DNA from 4 places in the Paraburkholderia sp. GAS334 genome. Region 1 is predicted to be linked to each of the others. Evidence: predicted binding sites of a transcription regulator. Region 1 holds the regulator's gene; each other region holds the start of a gene.
The links. Region 1 encodes LexA, which represses DNA repair genes until DNA is damaged. Its sites were predicted from a motif close to ACTGTATNNNNATACAGT; they were not measured.

Region 1 (3,197 bases):
ACACGGCTCGCGACATCCTTCAGGAAGGCGTGAACTGGCTGACCGAGCGCGGGGTTCAGGCGCACGGTCATTTCGCATTCGGCCATCCGATCGATGAAATTGCCAATCTGGCCAATCAGTTGCAGGTCGATCTGGTCGTGGTCGGCCATCGGTGCCGGACCGGTCTCTCGCGATGGTGGATGGGCGCCGGCAACACGCCGTTGCTCGATAGAGTGTCGTGCAGCATCCTGGTGGCATGTTCATCGGTGGAAGAGCAGCATCAGACGGCGGCCGCGGCCTGACATCGAATGCGATTCTGGACGACGCGCGTGTTCGCGTTCAGCCGTTGAGATCGACAGCTGACAGCTTCCACGAAAAGAGTCCATCGCGTCGCAGGATCGCGGAATAGTGCGTATCGCCGACACCGTGCCGATACGTTACGACGAACTCGTTGATCCCGTGATATTCCGCCGTGGTCTGTGGAGGTTGTGGCGGTGTCTGCTGGACCGACGACGTTGAAGCCGCGGGCGGCGCAGGTGCCTGTGGCGCTGCTGCGCCCGGCGCCCCGGTGGACCGCCCGTTCGGTGCTCCATCCGATACCGGACCTGCCGCTACTGGTGGCCGCTCGCCGGGGTCGCCGCGCGGCGGCATGCCGTTCAGCAACGCTGCGACGCCGTCCGGCGTCGCATACGCATCCACCAGTGGACCAATCAAAGCAACGCCGATCATCGCGCCGATCGCGGCCAGCGGGTTTCCGTTGTGCTGCGCATCGAGCCGCCTTGCGAGCAGCCCGGTGACCTGCTGCTTCAGACTTTCGCGCAACGCGGGAAAGTCGACGTATTCATTGACCGTCTCGGCGTCGCGGGCGTCCGCAGCCCGCTTAAGGCTGTCGAGCGCGATGTAGGGCGACGCATATCCATACCCCAGCGCAGCCACGACCACGATTACAACAATCGCGATGGCAAACGCGCGCAGGGAACGACGATTTCTTGTGGGTACCGAAACGCTCATAGGTTGCGACTCGCCGTTAAACGTCAATTAACGTGGACCGCAACGAAGTGAAAACGATCCCTTGCGGCTCCTGATGCTACCGCAAGAATCCGTTTTCGCACGCCTTCAGCTATTCGAACAGCGCGCCTTGCATGGCCGCGCTTTCTTCCGCGATACAGCGGTCGATCATGCGGCAGACTGCGTCGACAGTTCCCACCATGATGAGCCGCGACGGCCCGTGATACACGCGCACCGGCGCGCGACGGCCCGGCTCCGCATTCAACCCTGAGTTCAGCGAAACACGCGCAAAAGCCGGCATCGCGGACGGCAAGGTCGACGCTTCCGTCATCACCTCGCGGTCGAACAGCGACGGCGCACCGGCAGCGTCGAGCGGTGCGCACGGCACCAGCTTGCGCAGATGACGCAGACGTCCGAACTGACGGAAAGGGAGCAGGCGGGCAAGGCGTTCCATGAGACTCTCCAGGCGAAGTTCAGAATTCGGTCGGGCGAATCAGCCCAACCGCGATGCCTTCGAGCGCAAATTCCCCGCTGCCGGCCTGAACAAAGATGTTTTCATAATCGGGGTTCTCGGCGATCAGCTCGATACCGTCCGGCCGGCGCTTCAGGCGCTTGACCGTGACGTCGTCGCCAATACGCGCAACGATGATCTGACCGTCTTTCGCTTCGCTCTTCTTCTGCACGGCGAGCAGGTCGCCGTCGAAGATGCCCGCATCGCGCATCGACAGCCCGCGCACCTTCAGCAGGTAGTCCGGCCTGCTGGAGAAGAGCGCCGGGTCGCACGCGTAGTGCTGCGAGATGTGCTCCTGCGCAAGGATCGGGCTACCTGCCGCCACCCGGCCGATCAGCGGCAATGACAGCTGCATGATGCTCGAGTGCGGCAACGTGAACTGGTAAGGGCTGTCGTCCGAACCGGACAGCAGCCGGATACCGCGCGACGCGCCCGCCGCAAGCTCGATCACGCCTTTGCGCGCCAGCGCGCGCAGATGTTCTTCCGCCGAGTTCGCCGAGCTGAAACCGAGCTCGGCGGCAATCTCCGCGCGGGTGGGCGGGAAGCCGGTGCGTTCGATGGCCCGGCGGATCAGATCGAAAACCTGCTGCTGTCGTGCGGTGAGTTTGGTCATGGCGCCACTGTATGGATGAACAGGTGACTGTATTTTTATACAGTAATCGGCGCATTTCAAGCTTTACTTTAAGTTCGTCCGGATCGCTGCCGCCAGAACGCCGGTTTTCGGCGTTGTCGCAGCCGGATTCGCGTCGCAACGCCACGCCAGGCCGTCGTTACCACTTTTGAGTATTAAAAAATGAAGAACAATTATTTTTAATGATGAAAGCCGTTCGATAGACTGGCCTCCAGTCGATGCAAAGCAACGCACACGTGCCGCGATAACGAAAGAACAAACCGGAGAAAATCGGATGAGCAGAAATACGGGGCTGGCAGGCAAAACACGAAAAATCGTCACGGCGCTCGCGCTGGGCGTCGCTGCAGCAGCGGGTTTCGCCGGTCAGGCGCTGGCAGCGGATACGACGCTGCTGAACGTGTCGTACGACCCGACGCGCGAGCTGTATCAGGACGTCAATCAGGCGTTCGGCAAGGAATGGAAGGCGAAAAACGGCGAGTCGGTCACGTTCAAGCAGTCGCACGGCGGCTCGGGTGCACAGGCGCGCTCGGTGCTCGACGGTCTGCAGGCTGACGTGGTGACGCTGGCGCTCGCATACGACATCGACGCGATTGCGAACAAGGGCCTCATCGACAAGGGCTGGCAGACGCGTCTGCCGGACAACGCGTCGCCGTACACGTCGACCATCGTGTTCCTGGTGCGCAAGGGCAACCCGAAGCACATCAAGGACTGGGACGATCTCGTGAAGCCGGGCGTGTCGATCGTGACGCCGAACCCCAAGACCTCGGGCGGCGCGCGCTGGAACTATCTCGCAGCGTGGGCATATGCCGAGCATCAGCCGGGCGGCAACGACCAGAAGGCGAAGGAATTCGTCGGCAAGCTTTACAGGAACGCGGGTGTGCTGGACTCCGGGGCCCGCGGTGCGACGACAAGTTTCGTGCAACGCGATATCGGCGACGTGCTGATCGCGTGGGAAAACGAGGCGTTTCTGTCGGTGAAGGAATTCGGCCCGGACAAGTTTGAGATCGTCGTGCCGTCGGTGAGCATCCTGGCTGAGCCGCCTGTCGCGGTGGTCGACAAGGTCGTCGA
Region 2 (3,197 bases), on a different contig from region 1:
GTCGGCGGTGGGCGCTGGGCGAAGAACGTTGTCTTCTCCGAGGCGCGCAACGAGCAACTCAAGAAGGCGTGCATGGTCCTCCTTCGAACCTCCCGGTTCCGGGAATAGCGTGTCGGAAGCTGGCACTGCAGATTCCACTTTCGACGCATCGAGTCGCAGCGCAATAACCGGTGCAGCCAGCTCAATCCGGTGCAACCGCTCCTTGAGCAGTCTGACGAGATGCTCCTCCTTCCAGGTCGGCTCGCCCAGCGCAATGTCGATGGTTGTCGGCTCGATAGCGTCGCGCCCACGTTCGTGTTCGAGCAGTAGCTTTATCGCCGTGACCGCGAGCTGCTTCGCGCAAAGCCACCCGCACAGTTGAACAATCAGTCGATGCGCGCCAAAGACGGCGCCGTCAGCATGCTCGAGACGGTCCGGCATCTCAATGCGTGCAGAGAATGTTGGCGGCAGCTCGAGCCAGTCGAACAGTTCTGGCGCGGTGCCGAACGCGCGGTCGAGCGAATCCAGCAAGTGTTCGCCGCAACGCCGCTGTAGGCCAGAGCGTGGAAGGCGGCGGATGTCTGCGATGGTCTCGCAACCAAGCCCAGAGAACCACTCTCCGAACTGGCGGACCTCCGGTACAGCCATCATTGGCAACATTGACAGCCGTTGCTCGAGCGATGCCAATTTCAACACTCGCCGGTTCCCAAATTTTGCTAGTAGCCATGCACCCTGGCCGGTAGGAGCCGCGCTGACACGCGCCGTAAATCCCAGCGTCGCCAGTACCGCCTTTGCTTCGCGGCAGAGCGCAAGCAGGCCGCCGAACAGACGCAGGCTCGCGCCGACCTCCACAACGACTGTCGCTTCATCAAGCAACGCAACTTCCGGCGAGAATCGCATCAAGGCCACGCCTACCTCACGTTGCGCAGCTGCTTCGCGACCCGCGTCACGCTCGTGTATCTCCGTCTCGGGAGACAGGGTGAGCACCCCACCGCGTTTCATACCAAGACGCACGCCGGCCGCGCGAGCCGCGCCGTCGGCGATGACAACCTTGTCTTTCTCAAGCACAGCACTGCCGTGAGCCGGCTCAGGAGACCACTTCGGTCGGAACACCTCGAGCGGCAACTTCGGCAAGTGAACGGCGAGAAAGACGCGCATGACGGGAAAGCAGTACGGGTGTTGGTTGAAGAGGAATCGACAGAGGCTCTGCGCGAGAAGGCCCTCGTCGTTTCACGATGTCGACGTTCAAGCCGTCGGTTGATGGTCTCAATGCAAGTCGGAGGAGCGCCGGAGACGAGTCCTGCGCAGCCGCCAGAGGCCTGACCATTACAAAAAGCGTTTCAGATGACTGCGCTGCGAGGTGCAGACGTCGAAGCGATGACGCCTGTGCGTACTGCGTCCAAAAAATAAGCGCACTGCAGCTACCCGCTCGGAGAATCTGCTCCGCCGACCAGAGTGCGTCAGCCGTTTTCTTCGCGTTCACGCGCAGAACCCGGTCAATGGAGAGGCCGATGTAGCTCAGCCCAAGACCGTCCGGCGTATGCGGCGGCTGCACGAGGGCAATCGGCCGGTTGCCTGCCGCACTCAACGCTGGGCGCAGAAGCCTAAGCTCGCCCACGCCGGCTTGTTGCACCAAAAGGTCTATCAGCGCCCCGACCGGCCAACCACCACCCGGCAGCTCGGCTGAAAGCGCTGGGTAGCCGGTATCAACAACCCGCCCACGGCCACGCGCAAGCTGCGACGCCCGCCACAAGGACGGGTGTATCTCTTCGGCAGTAACGCTAGCGGTAGACATGCGGCATCGAAAAACCTGTATATCCATACAGTATCGTACACGCAATTTTGCGACAGTGAACTGTCACTTTTAATCGGAGGCTGAACTATGGATGCACGCGTTCGCAAGGTCGGCCATCCGATGCCCGAGACAGTGGCCTTCGTCGCAAAATTGCGCTCGGCGTTCGGCGACGAGGTGATTGACGAAGCGGTCAGGCGCGGGAAAGCCGGAGAGCCGTTCTTCTACGCGTGCGAAAATGGCCACGCCGTCGGGACAGCGACGCCTTCGGGCGACAGCGCTTGGCAGGTCGATGATTCGATTCACGACCGACACTATTGCGACGGTTGTGAGGGCGAATGTGTCGGTCAGGGAGTCTGCTGCCGTGATTGGCTCAAGCGAGGGAAAAAGGAGAAGGAACGGTGAAAATTTTGGGTTGTGCCTTGTTGCTGCTCGGATTCACGTCGTCTGCGTTTGCAACTGGTGTATATAAAGAAATCTGGAATCCCCCGGAGGCGCGGGGCATTCCGCTGCATCGCACGACAAGTCACAAGCAGATAAAGCACACGCGCAACATGCCGCGTCTCGTGAAAGCACGAACTCCTCGGGCGCCGATGACTACTCCTGCGCCGACGCTCACGATGAAGCGACACACCGCGTCGACGGGCGTAACGGCGAAAACGCCGGAGCCGGACCTGTCTGACATTCCCCGCCAGATAACGCCTGAGGGCAACATACTTCGCGTTGATTCCCGCGACGCGGCCGCTGAGGTCTCCCGCTGATGCAGTCGGAGAGCTACAACGGTTATAACTTTTGGGGCCACGCCATCTTGCAGCAAGAAGATATCCTGCAGCCGGAGCGCTACGCAGCAAGCGGGACTATCACGCAAAACAACAAACTGGTTGAAGCGTCTGGCGTGCTTGGCTATTTCGATACCGACGAAGAAGCACAGCAGGCCGGGCTCGCTTGGGCGCGAGCGTGGGTAGACAGCCACGGTTAGCCGGTACAACCCGCGCCTCGAGACCTCGCCATTCGAGAAGACATTAGATACCTCATGAACACGCATTCAAAAGGCGTTGTGCCGACACTATCAGCATCTCGATGGACACGGGCTTAAGCCAAAACTCATCCCATACTGCTATATCGCCGGGGTCCAGAGGGTCAGCGCTGGTGAGAATGACAGGAATTCGCGCAAACTCTTGTTCCAGCTTCAGGCGGCGGCAAAACTCAACGCCATCCATTATTGGCATCAACCACTCTGTGATGATGAGGTCGGGCTTATGCTCGTTAGCGGCGACAAGCCCCTCACGGCCATCGCTAGCGGTCACAACTCGGTAGCCTTCTAATTGAAGGATGCGTTTCCACGCCTTCACGACGCCGAATTCGTCATCCACGACAAGAATGGTTTTCATCTTTGCTTGTTGCAAGAGGTTGTGGGAAGCGTCGG
Region 3 (3,197 bases), on a different contig from region 1:
TCGCGTAACTGGGCACTGGCTTCTTCGATCAGCGTCTGGCCGACGGCGTGCTGCTTCAGTTCATTCACGATGCGGCTTGCGCCCATGCGCGATGCGCGCCGGTGAATCAGGCTTTCGGCGAAACGCGAGTCGGAGAGCCAGCCTTCGGTTTCCAGCACATCGAGCAGCTGCTCGAGGCTGTCGGATTCTTCGGCGAAAGGTGTCAGCTTGCGCGCGAGTTCGGCACGGCTGTATTCGCGACGCGACAGATAGCCAAGTGCACGGCCTTTCAGCGAGCGTGCGGGACGTTTTGAGTTGGCGTCGCGGTCTTTACCTGCGGGCGGCGGATCGCCGGGCGCGCGACGCGAGCGGGTGTAGGTGGGCTCTGCGGGTGCTTCGGGTTCTTGATCGCCTGTGGCACTTGCAGTATTTGCAGCACTTGTGACGCCGGCGCCGCGAGAAGACGCCGATGTGGACGCCGATGCAGACGCCGACGCCGATGCAGACGCAGTCGACGAACGACGCCCCGCAGCCCGATCATGCGCATCAAACGACTCGAACGGATCAAACGAGTCACCTTCATGCGGGCCGTCCGCATCATGTCCTGCACGTCCCACAGACCGTGATTCAGGTTGTGGCTCAGGCGGTGATGCAGGCCGGCCCTTACGTATCACTCGACGATTACTCTTCTTCGCCCGCGATTTCGGCGCTGACCACGGCTACGTCTGCCATCGCGTTCACGCCAAGCGATTCGCGGATGCGGTTTTCGATTTCGCGCGCGATGTCCGGATTCTCACGCAGGAATTCGCGCGCGTTGTCCTTGCCCTGACCAATGCGCTCGCCGTTGTAGCTGTACCACGCGCCTGCCTTGTCGACGATCTTCGCCTGCACGCCAAGGTCGATGACTTCACCCTGACGCGAAATACCTTCGCCGTACAGAATGTCGAAGATCGCTTCGCGGAACGGAGGCGCTACCTTGTTCTTGACGACCTTCACGCGCGTTTCGTTGCCGATCACTTCGTCGTTCTTCTTGATCGAACCGATACGGCGAATGTCCAGACGCACCGACGCGTAGAACTTGAGTGCGTTACCGCCCGTGGTGGTTTCCGGGTTGCCGAACATCACGCCGATCTTCATCCGGATCTGGTTGATGAAGATCACGAGACAGTTCGTACGCTTGATCGTGCCGGTGAGCTTGCGCAGCGCCTGCGACATCAGACGTGCCTGCAGACCCGGCAGCGAGTCGCCCATTTCGCCTTCGATTTCAGCCTTCGGCACGAGTGCCGCGACCGAGTCGATCACGATCATGTCGATCGAGCCCGAGCGCACCAGCGCATCGGCAATTTCGAGCGCCTGTTCGCCGGTATCCGGTTGCGAAACCAGCAGATCGGACACGTTCACGCCCAGCTTGCCCGCGTATTGAATATCGAGCGCGTGTTCTGCGTCGATAAACGCTGCCGTGCCGCCGAGCTTCTGCATTTCAGCGACGACCTGCAGCGTCAGCGTGGTTTTACCCGACGATTCCGGACCGTAGATTTCGACGACGCGACCACGCGGCAGACCACCGACGCCCAATGCGATGTCGAGGCCGAGCGATCCGGTGGAGACCACCTGGATGTCTTCGACTGCCTCGCCCGCGCCGAGCCGCATGACCGACCCCTTGCCGAACTGCTTTTCGATCTGCGCGAGCGCGGCAGCCAGCGCCTTGCTCTTTTCAGCAGTCAGTCCAGCCGGGCCTTTCTTGCTTTCTTCCATGAATCGTCCTTTGCTATGATGAACGGCGTCTGACGCAGGGTTGCGGTCCGTTTTTGCGGACGGCGCTCTAAACGCAGACACTGTATAAAAAAACAGTGGTTTTGGCAAGCTCGTTTCGCATTCATTTCAACGCATGCGCCACGGGCAGTGCAAAGCCACCACGATTGTTTCGGAGACCGCCGCGCGCCGGGCGACACCACGACGCGGGCAATGCCAGAGCCTCAACGCCTCATGCGAATTCTCATTGCCGAAGACGACAGCATACTCGCGGACGGCCTTGTCCGATCACTCCGCCAATCGGCCTATGCCGTCGATCACGTGAAGAACGGCGTCGAAGCCGATACCGCGCTTTCGATGCAGACTTTCGACCTCCTGATCCTCGATCTCGGCCTGCCGCGCATGTCCGGTCTCGAGGTGCTGCGGCGTTTGCGGGCACGTAATTCGAACCTGCCGGTGCTGATCCTGACCGCTGCGGACAGCGTCGACGAACGCGTGAAGGGTCTCGACCTCGGCGCGGACGACTACATGGCCAAACCCTTCGCGCTCAACGAACTCGAGGCGCGCGTACGGGCGCTCACCCGTCGTGGCGCCGGCGGCGGTCCGACCGTCGTGAAGCACGGTTCGCTGTCGTTCGATCAGGTCGGGCGTATCGCGTACGTCAACGACCAGGTGATCGATCTGTCGGCGCGGGAACTGGGTCTGCTGGAAGTATTGCTGCAGCGGATCGGACGGCTGGTGTCGAAGGAGCAGCTCGTCGATCACCTGTGCGAATGGGGCGAGGAAGTCAGCAATAACGCGATCGAAGTCTACGTGCACCGGCTGCGCAAGAAGATCGAGCCGAGCGGCGTGCGCATCATCACCGTGCGTGGCCTCGGTTACTGCCTCGAAAAGGCCGCGCCAGCACCGGCAGCCGGAGCGACCACTACCGCCACGACTGCTTCAACCACCGCACCCGCTGCGCCCGCTCCCGGCGCGATGCCTGCGAGCCACCACTTCAAGTAGGACCGCGCATGCCCGCTCGCGCCGAGCACACTGCCGCGCCTCGCGTAGAGCAGGCCGCGCCGCCCATCGCGAGCCTCGACGACGAAGCCCGCGACGCCCGTTACGCCAACCCGTTCGCGCCGCCCGACGAAAGCGAAGCCGCCGCGGAGGCGCGTCCGCGCTCGCTGTTCGGCGAAATCCTCGACTGGATGCTCGCGCCGCTTCTGCTGCTGTGGCCGATGAGTCTCGCGGTGACGTACCTCGTCGCCAAATCGATCGCGAACGGTCCGTTCGACCGCGCGCTCGAAACCGACGCCTACGTGCTCGCGCGGCAGATTCATCCGGTGAACGGCGTCGCCGAGCTGTCGCTGCCTGATTCGACACGCGATTTCCTGCGCGCGGACAACATCGATAGCGTGTTCTATCAGGTGCTCGGCACGCGTGGCGAACTGGTGGGCGGCGACCACGACATGCCGTTGCCG
Region 4 (3,197 bases), on a different contig from region 1:
TGCAGCGCCGGCAGGCAGTCGAGCGCGAGCGTCAGCAGTTCGGGCGTGAGCAGCCCCCAGAACACGAACGGCGACTGCACGCCGAACTTCGTCTCGAAGTGAAGCAGGATCGTGCTCCGATACGCTGCGTTGTCGAGTTGCGCGAAACACGCATCGAACAGCGCGGCGCGACGCGACTGGAAATCGGCCGCGTGGAGATCCGCCGGACCGCGCTGGAACGGGTGAAAGAACGCGCCCGGAATCGCAGCGAAAATCGCGTCCCAGCACAGCAGCCCGAACAGCGAATTGATCAGCCCGTTCTCGACATAATGGACAGGCGCGTCCGCGCAGCCAAGATGGTCGCGCACGACGTACTCAACCGGTCGCGGTTCGGAAGGTCGCGCCAGCACCAGTTCGCTGCGGGCAACCGGCCGCGCTCTCGCATTGCGCGCGACCGCCTGCCCCAACTGCCGCCGCAGCCGCGGCAACATCCGGGCGACGCGCTGGCTTTCCTCCTCGCTTTCGGGCTGGGTCGCCGCCTGCAACGCCAGCGCGAGCGCCTGATCGCACTGGCCGCTGCGCTCCAGCGCGCGCATACGTCGATGACGTGCGCCAGGCCAGTCGCAACGCTCGTACACACAGAGCGCGACTGCCCAGTCGTGCCGGCGCTCTGCATGCTGGCCGATACGAAACAGCAGCTTCGCGCGACGCGTTTCGAGCCATGTGTTGTCACTGCGGCACGCCTCGACGGCCGACAGCAGGTTATCGAGCGCGTCGCCTTCGTTCAGGACATCGGGGAGCGTATCAATGCTATCGCGGCACGCATGCAGCGCGAGAAACACCTCGACGTCGGCCCGCTGCTGGAACGCGCGCGACGACGGCTCGAACGCGACGCGCTCGTACTGAAACACGCCAAGGTCGGCGAGCACGAATTCCGACCAGTCCTGGTGCAGGTTGCCGAAGAACATCAGCCGCAGACGATCGCACAACGGCGCGATGGTGACGCACAACACGCGCTCTTCGGATTGCGGATCCCACATGGAATACCGGCGCGCCTCGCCGTATCGCTCGCGCAGCGTAGCGAGCAGATCGGCCTTGCGGGTCGCGGATTTCACCGGAAGATCGGGAAACAGGCGGGCGAGTTCCGGACGCGTGACGAGACCAGAGAGTTCGTCGAGCGTCAGAAGCGGATCGGGATCGACCCAGCCTCGCGCGACGAGCGGCTGCGCGGCATCGAGCGGGCAGCCGATCTCGTCATACGTGAGCCGGCTCGAACGGAATAACGGCCCCTTGCGCATTAGCATGCGCACGAGCAGCGCCTGGGATGCTTCGGGCAGTTCGTCGAACGACCGCAGGAAATCCCGCCCGGCGGTATCGAGCAGGTCATCGTAACGTTCCTTGAGCCACGCGAGCGCGCGCTGAAAGTTCCGCAGATAGTAGTGAGGATCGGGAGAAGCCGTCGGCACGGGCATGCGCACAAAAGCTGTATGTTTATACAGCCATCATATCAGGACCGCGACGGGAGTCCGGCGCACACGCGCCACGCCCGCCATCGCAGGCGAAGCGCTCGAGACGTTTCACTGCCCCGTCGGCTGCACGTAAGTCCGCACGCCTGCCAGCGGCGAACCGTACCCGCCCGACTGTGTATTGTTCGGCAGACCATTGACGAGTTGAGCACGCGGATCGGTCGGATTCAGATTCATCTCACCAGCCTGCTGGTTGCCGTGCGATGGATACTCGCTGCCGAGCGGCGCGTGCGGCATCAACTTTGGACTGTTGGCGGGCAGGCTCATGTCGTCCTGCGCGGAAAGCCCCTGAGCGAAGGCCGATCCTGTCGCCGCGCACAACGCAGTGAAGAAGACCAAAGACAACAAACGGGGTGGTCGCGACATGCTCGACTCCTTCGAGGTCGTGTATCGACTCATCCAGTGTAGGTGATGGAAAACACGTGCGAGGACTACCTGTTTTCCCTCTACACGTTTTAATCCGGTCACATGCGGGTGGATAATGAACAGCATGACACGCCATTCCCGACTCCCGCTCCCGTCCCCGGCCCGCGCATTCCGGCGCACCGCCGCAACGTTCTGCGCCGTGCTTATGCTCGCCGCATGCACGTCACCCGGCCCGACCTCAGGCACCGCATCTGCCGCGCTCGACACCGCGCTCGCGGGCCCGCAGCGAACCGACAAGGCAAAAGCACGCGACGTCTACCGTCATCCGAAGGAAACGCTCCAGTTCTTCGACGTTGAAACGTCGCAGACGGTGCTCGAAATCGCGCCGGGCGGCGGCTGGTACACCGACATCCTCGCGCCGTATCTGCATGACAGCGGGACGCTCTACGAGGCGCAATACGAGAGCCCGTCGCCCGCCGCCGCGGAGGAAGAGAAAGCCAACCGCGCCGCATTCGAGAAGAAGCTCGCGGCGACGCCAGCGGTCTACGGCAAGGTCGTGGACGGCACGTTGCGCGGCGGTCAGTTCAACGGCTTTCCGGCCAGCGGCAACGTCGACCGCGTGCTCACGTTCCGCAATATTCACAACTGGATCGAAGACGGCGAGATCGACGCGAACCTGCGCGCCTTCTACGCGGCGCTGAAGCCGGGCGGTGTGCTGGGTGTCGAGGAGCATCGCGCGCGGCCGGACACGTCGGTGCAGACCATGATCACAACGGGCTATGTCACCGAAGCCTATGTGATCCAGCACGCTCAGGCGGCCGGGTTCGTGCTGGCCGCACGCAGCGAGGTCAACAGCAACCCGCGCGACACGAAGGACTACCCGAACGGCGTCTGGTCGCTACCGCCGACGTACGAGGGCGGCGACACCGATCGCGCACGCTTTGCGGCGATCGGCGAATCGGACCGGATGACATTGAAGTTTGTGAAGCCGGCGCAGTAAGCGCCGGTTCTCCTCCGGAACCCGCTGGGGCTAGCCGTGCGGCAAGCCGCTGGGGAAAGGTGGTGAAGCGCGAAAAATCGCGCGACGAAAATGATCAGTCGTCCCAGCTGTCCGGCAGTGTCTGCGTCAACGTCGACACGAAGCTGGCGGTTTCCCGCTGCCTCGGGCGCGTGAAGATATCGCGCGCCGGGCCCGATTCGATCACCGCGCCGTCGGTCAGGAACACGACATCGCGCGCAATCGACGCGGCAAGCCGCAGATCGTGCGTCGCCATCAGCATCGTCATGCCTTCCTTCGCGAGCTGCCGCAGCACATCGACCACTTCG

Region 2: imuA (translesion DNA synthesis-associated protein ImuA) is a predicted target of LexA. The motif match lies at 1,789-1,806, and genes of this name have one in related genera.
Region 3: recA (recombinase RecA) is a predicted target of LexA. The motif match lies at 1,814-1,831, and genes of this name have one in related genera.
Region 4: P3T21_RS25780 (VRR-NUC domain-containing protein) is a predicted target of LexA. The motif match lies at 1,462-1,479, and genes of this name have one in related genera.

What each region holds. Positions count from the first base shown of each region.
Region 1 covers NZ_JBNDMO010000006.1:236,304-239,500, reverse strand. The annotation lists gene P3T21_RS13945 (universal stress protein) at 1-281, shown strand, start outside; gene P3T21_RS13940 (DUF2939 domain-containing protein) at 319-990, opposite strand; gene P3T21_RS13935 (hypothetical protein) at 1,100-1,441, opposite strand; gene lexA (transcriptional repressor LexA) at 1,461-2,111, opposite strand; gene P3T21_RS13925 (sulfate ABC transporter substrate-binding protein) at 2,404-3,197, shown strand, end outside.
Region 2 covers NZ_JBNDMO010000001.1:117,545-120,741, forward strand. The annotation lists gene P3T21_RS00440 (Y-family DNA polymerase) at 1-1,137, opposite strand, end outside; gene imuA (translesion DNA synthesis-associated protein ImuA) at 1,067-1,774, opposite strand; gene P3T21_RS00450 (hypothetical protein) at 1,895-2,176, shown strand; gene P3T21_RS00455 (hypothetical protein) at 2,532-2,750, shown strand; gene P3T21_RS00460 (response regulator) at 2,803-3,197, opposite strand, start outside.
Region 3 covers NZ_JBNDMO010000002.1:228,082-231,278, forward strand. The annotation lists gene recX (recombination regulator RecX) at 1-653, opposite strand, end outside; gene recA (recombinase RecA) at 661-1,734, opposite strand; gene P3T21_RS04420 (response regulator) at 1,966-2,736, shown strand; gene P3T21_RS04425 (sensor histidine kinase N-terminal domain-containing protein) at 2,745-3,197, shown strand, end outside.
Region 4 covers NZ_JBNDMO010000016.1:136,483-139,679, reverse strand. The annotation lists gene P3T21_RS25780 (VRR-NUC domain-containing protein) at 1-1,451, opposite strand, end outside; gene P3T21_RS25775 (hypothetical protein) at 1,557-1,871, opposite strand; gene P3T21_RS25770 (class I SAM-dependent methyltransferase) at 1,996-2,871, shown strand; gene P3T21_RS25765 (amino acid ABC transporter ATP-binding protein) at 2,966-3,197, opposite strand, start outside.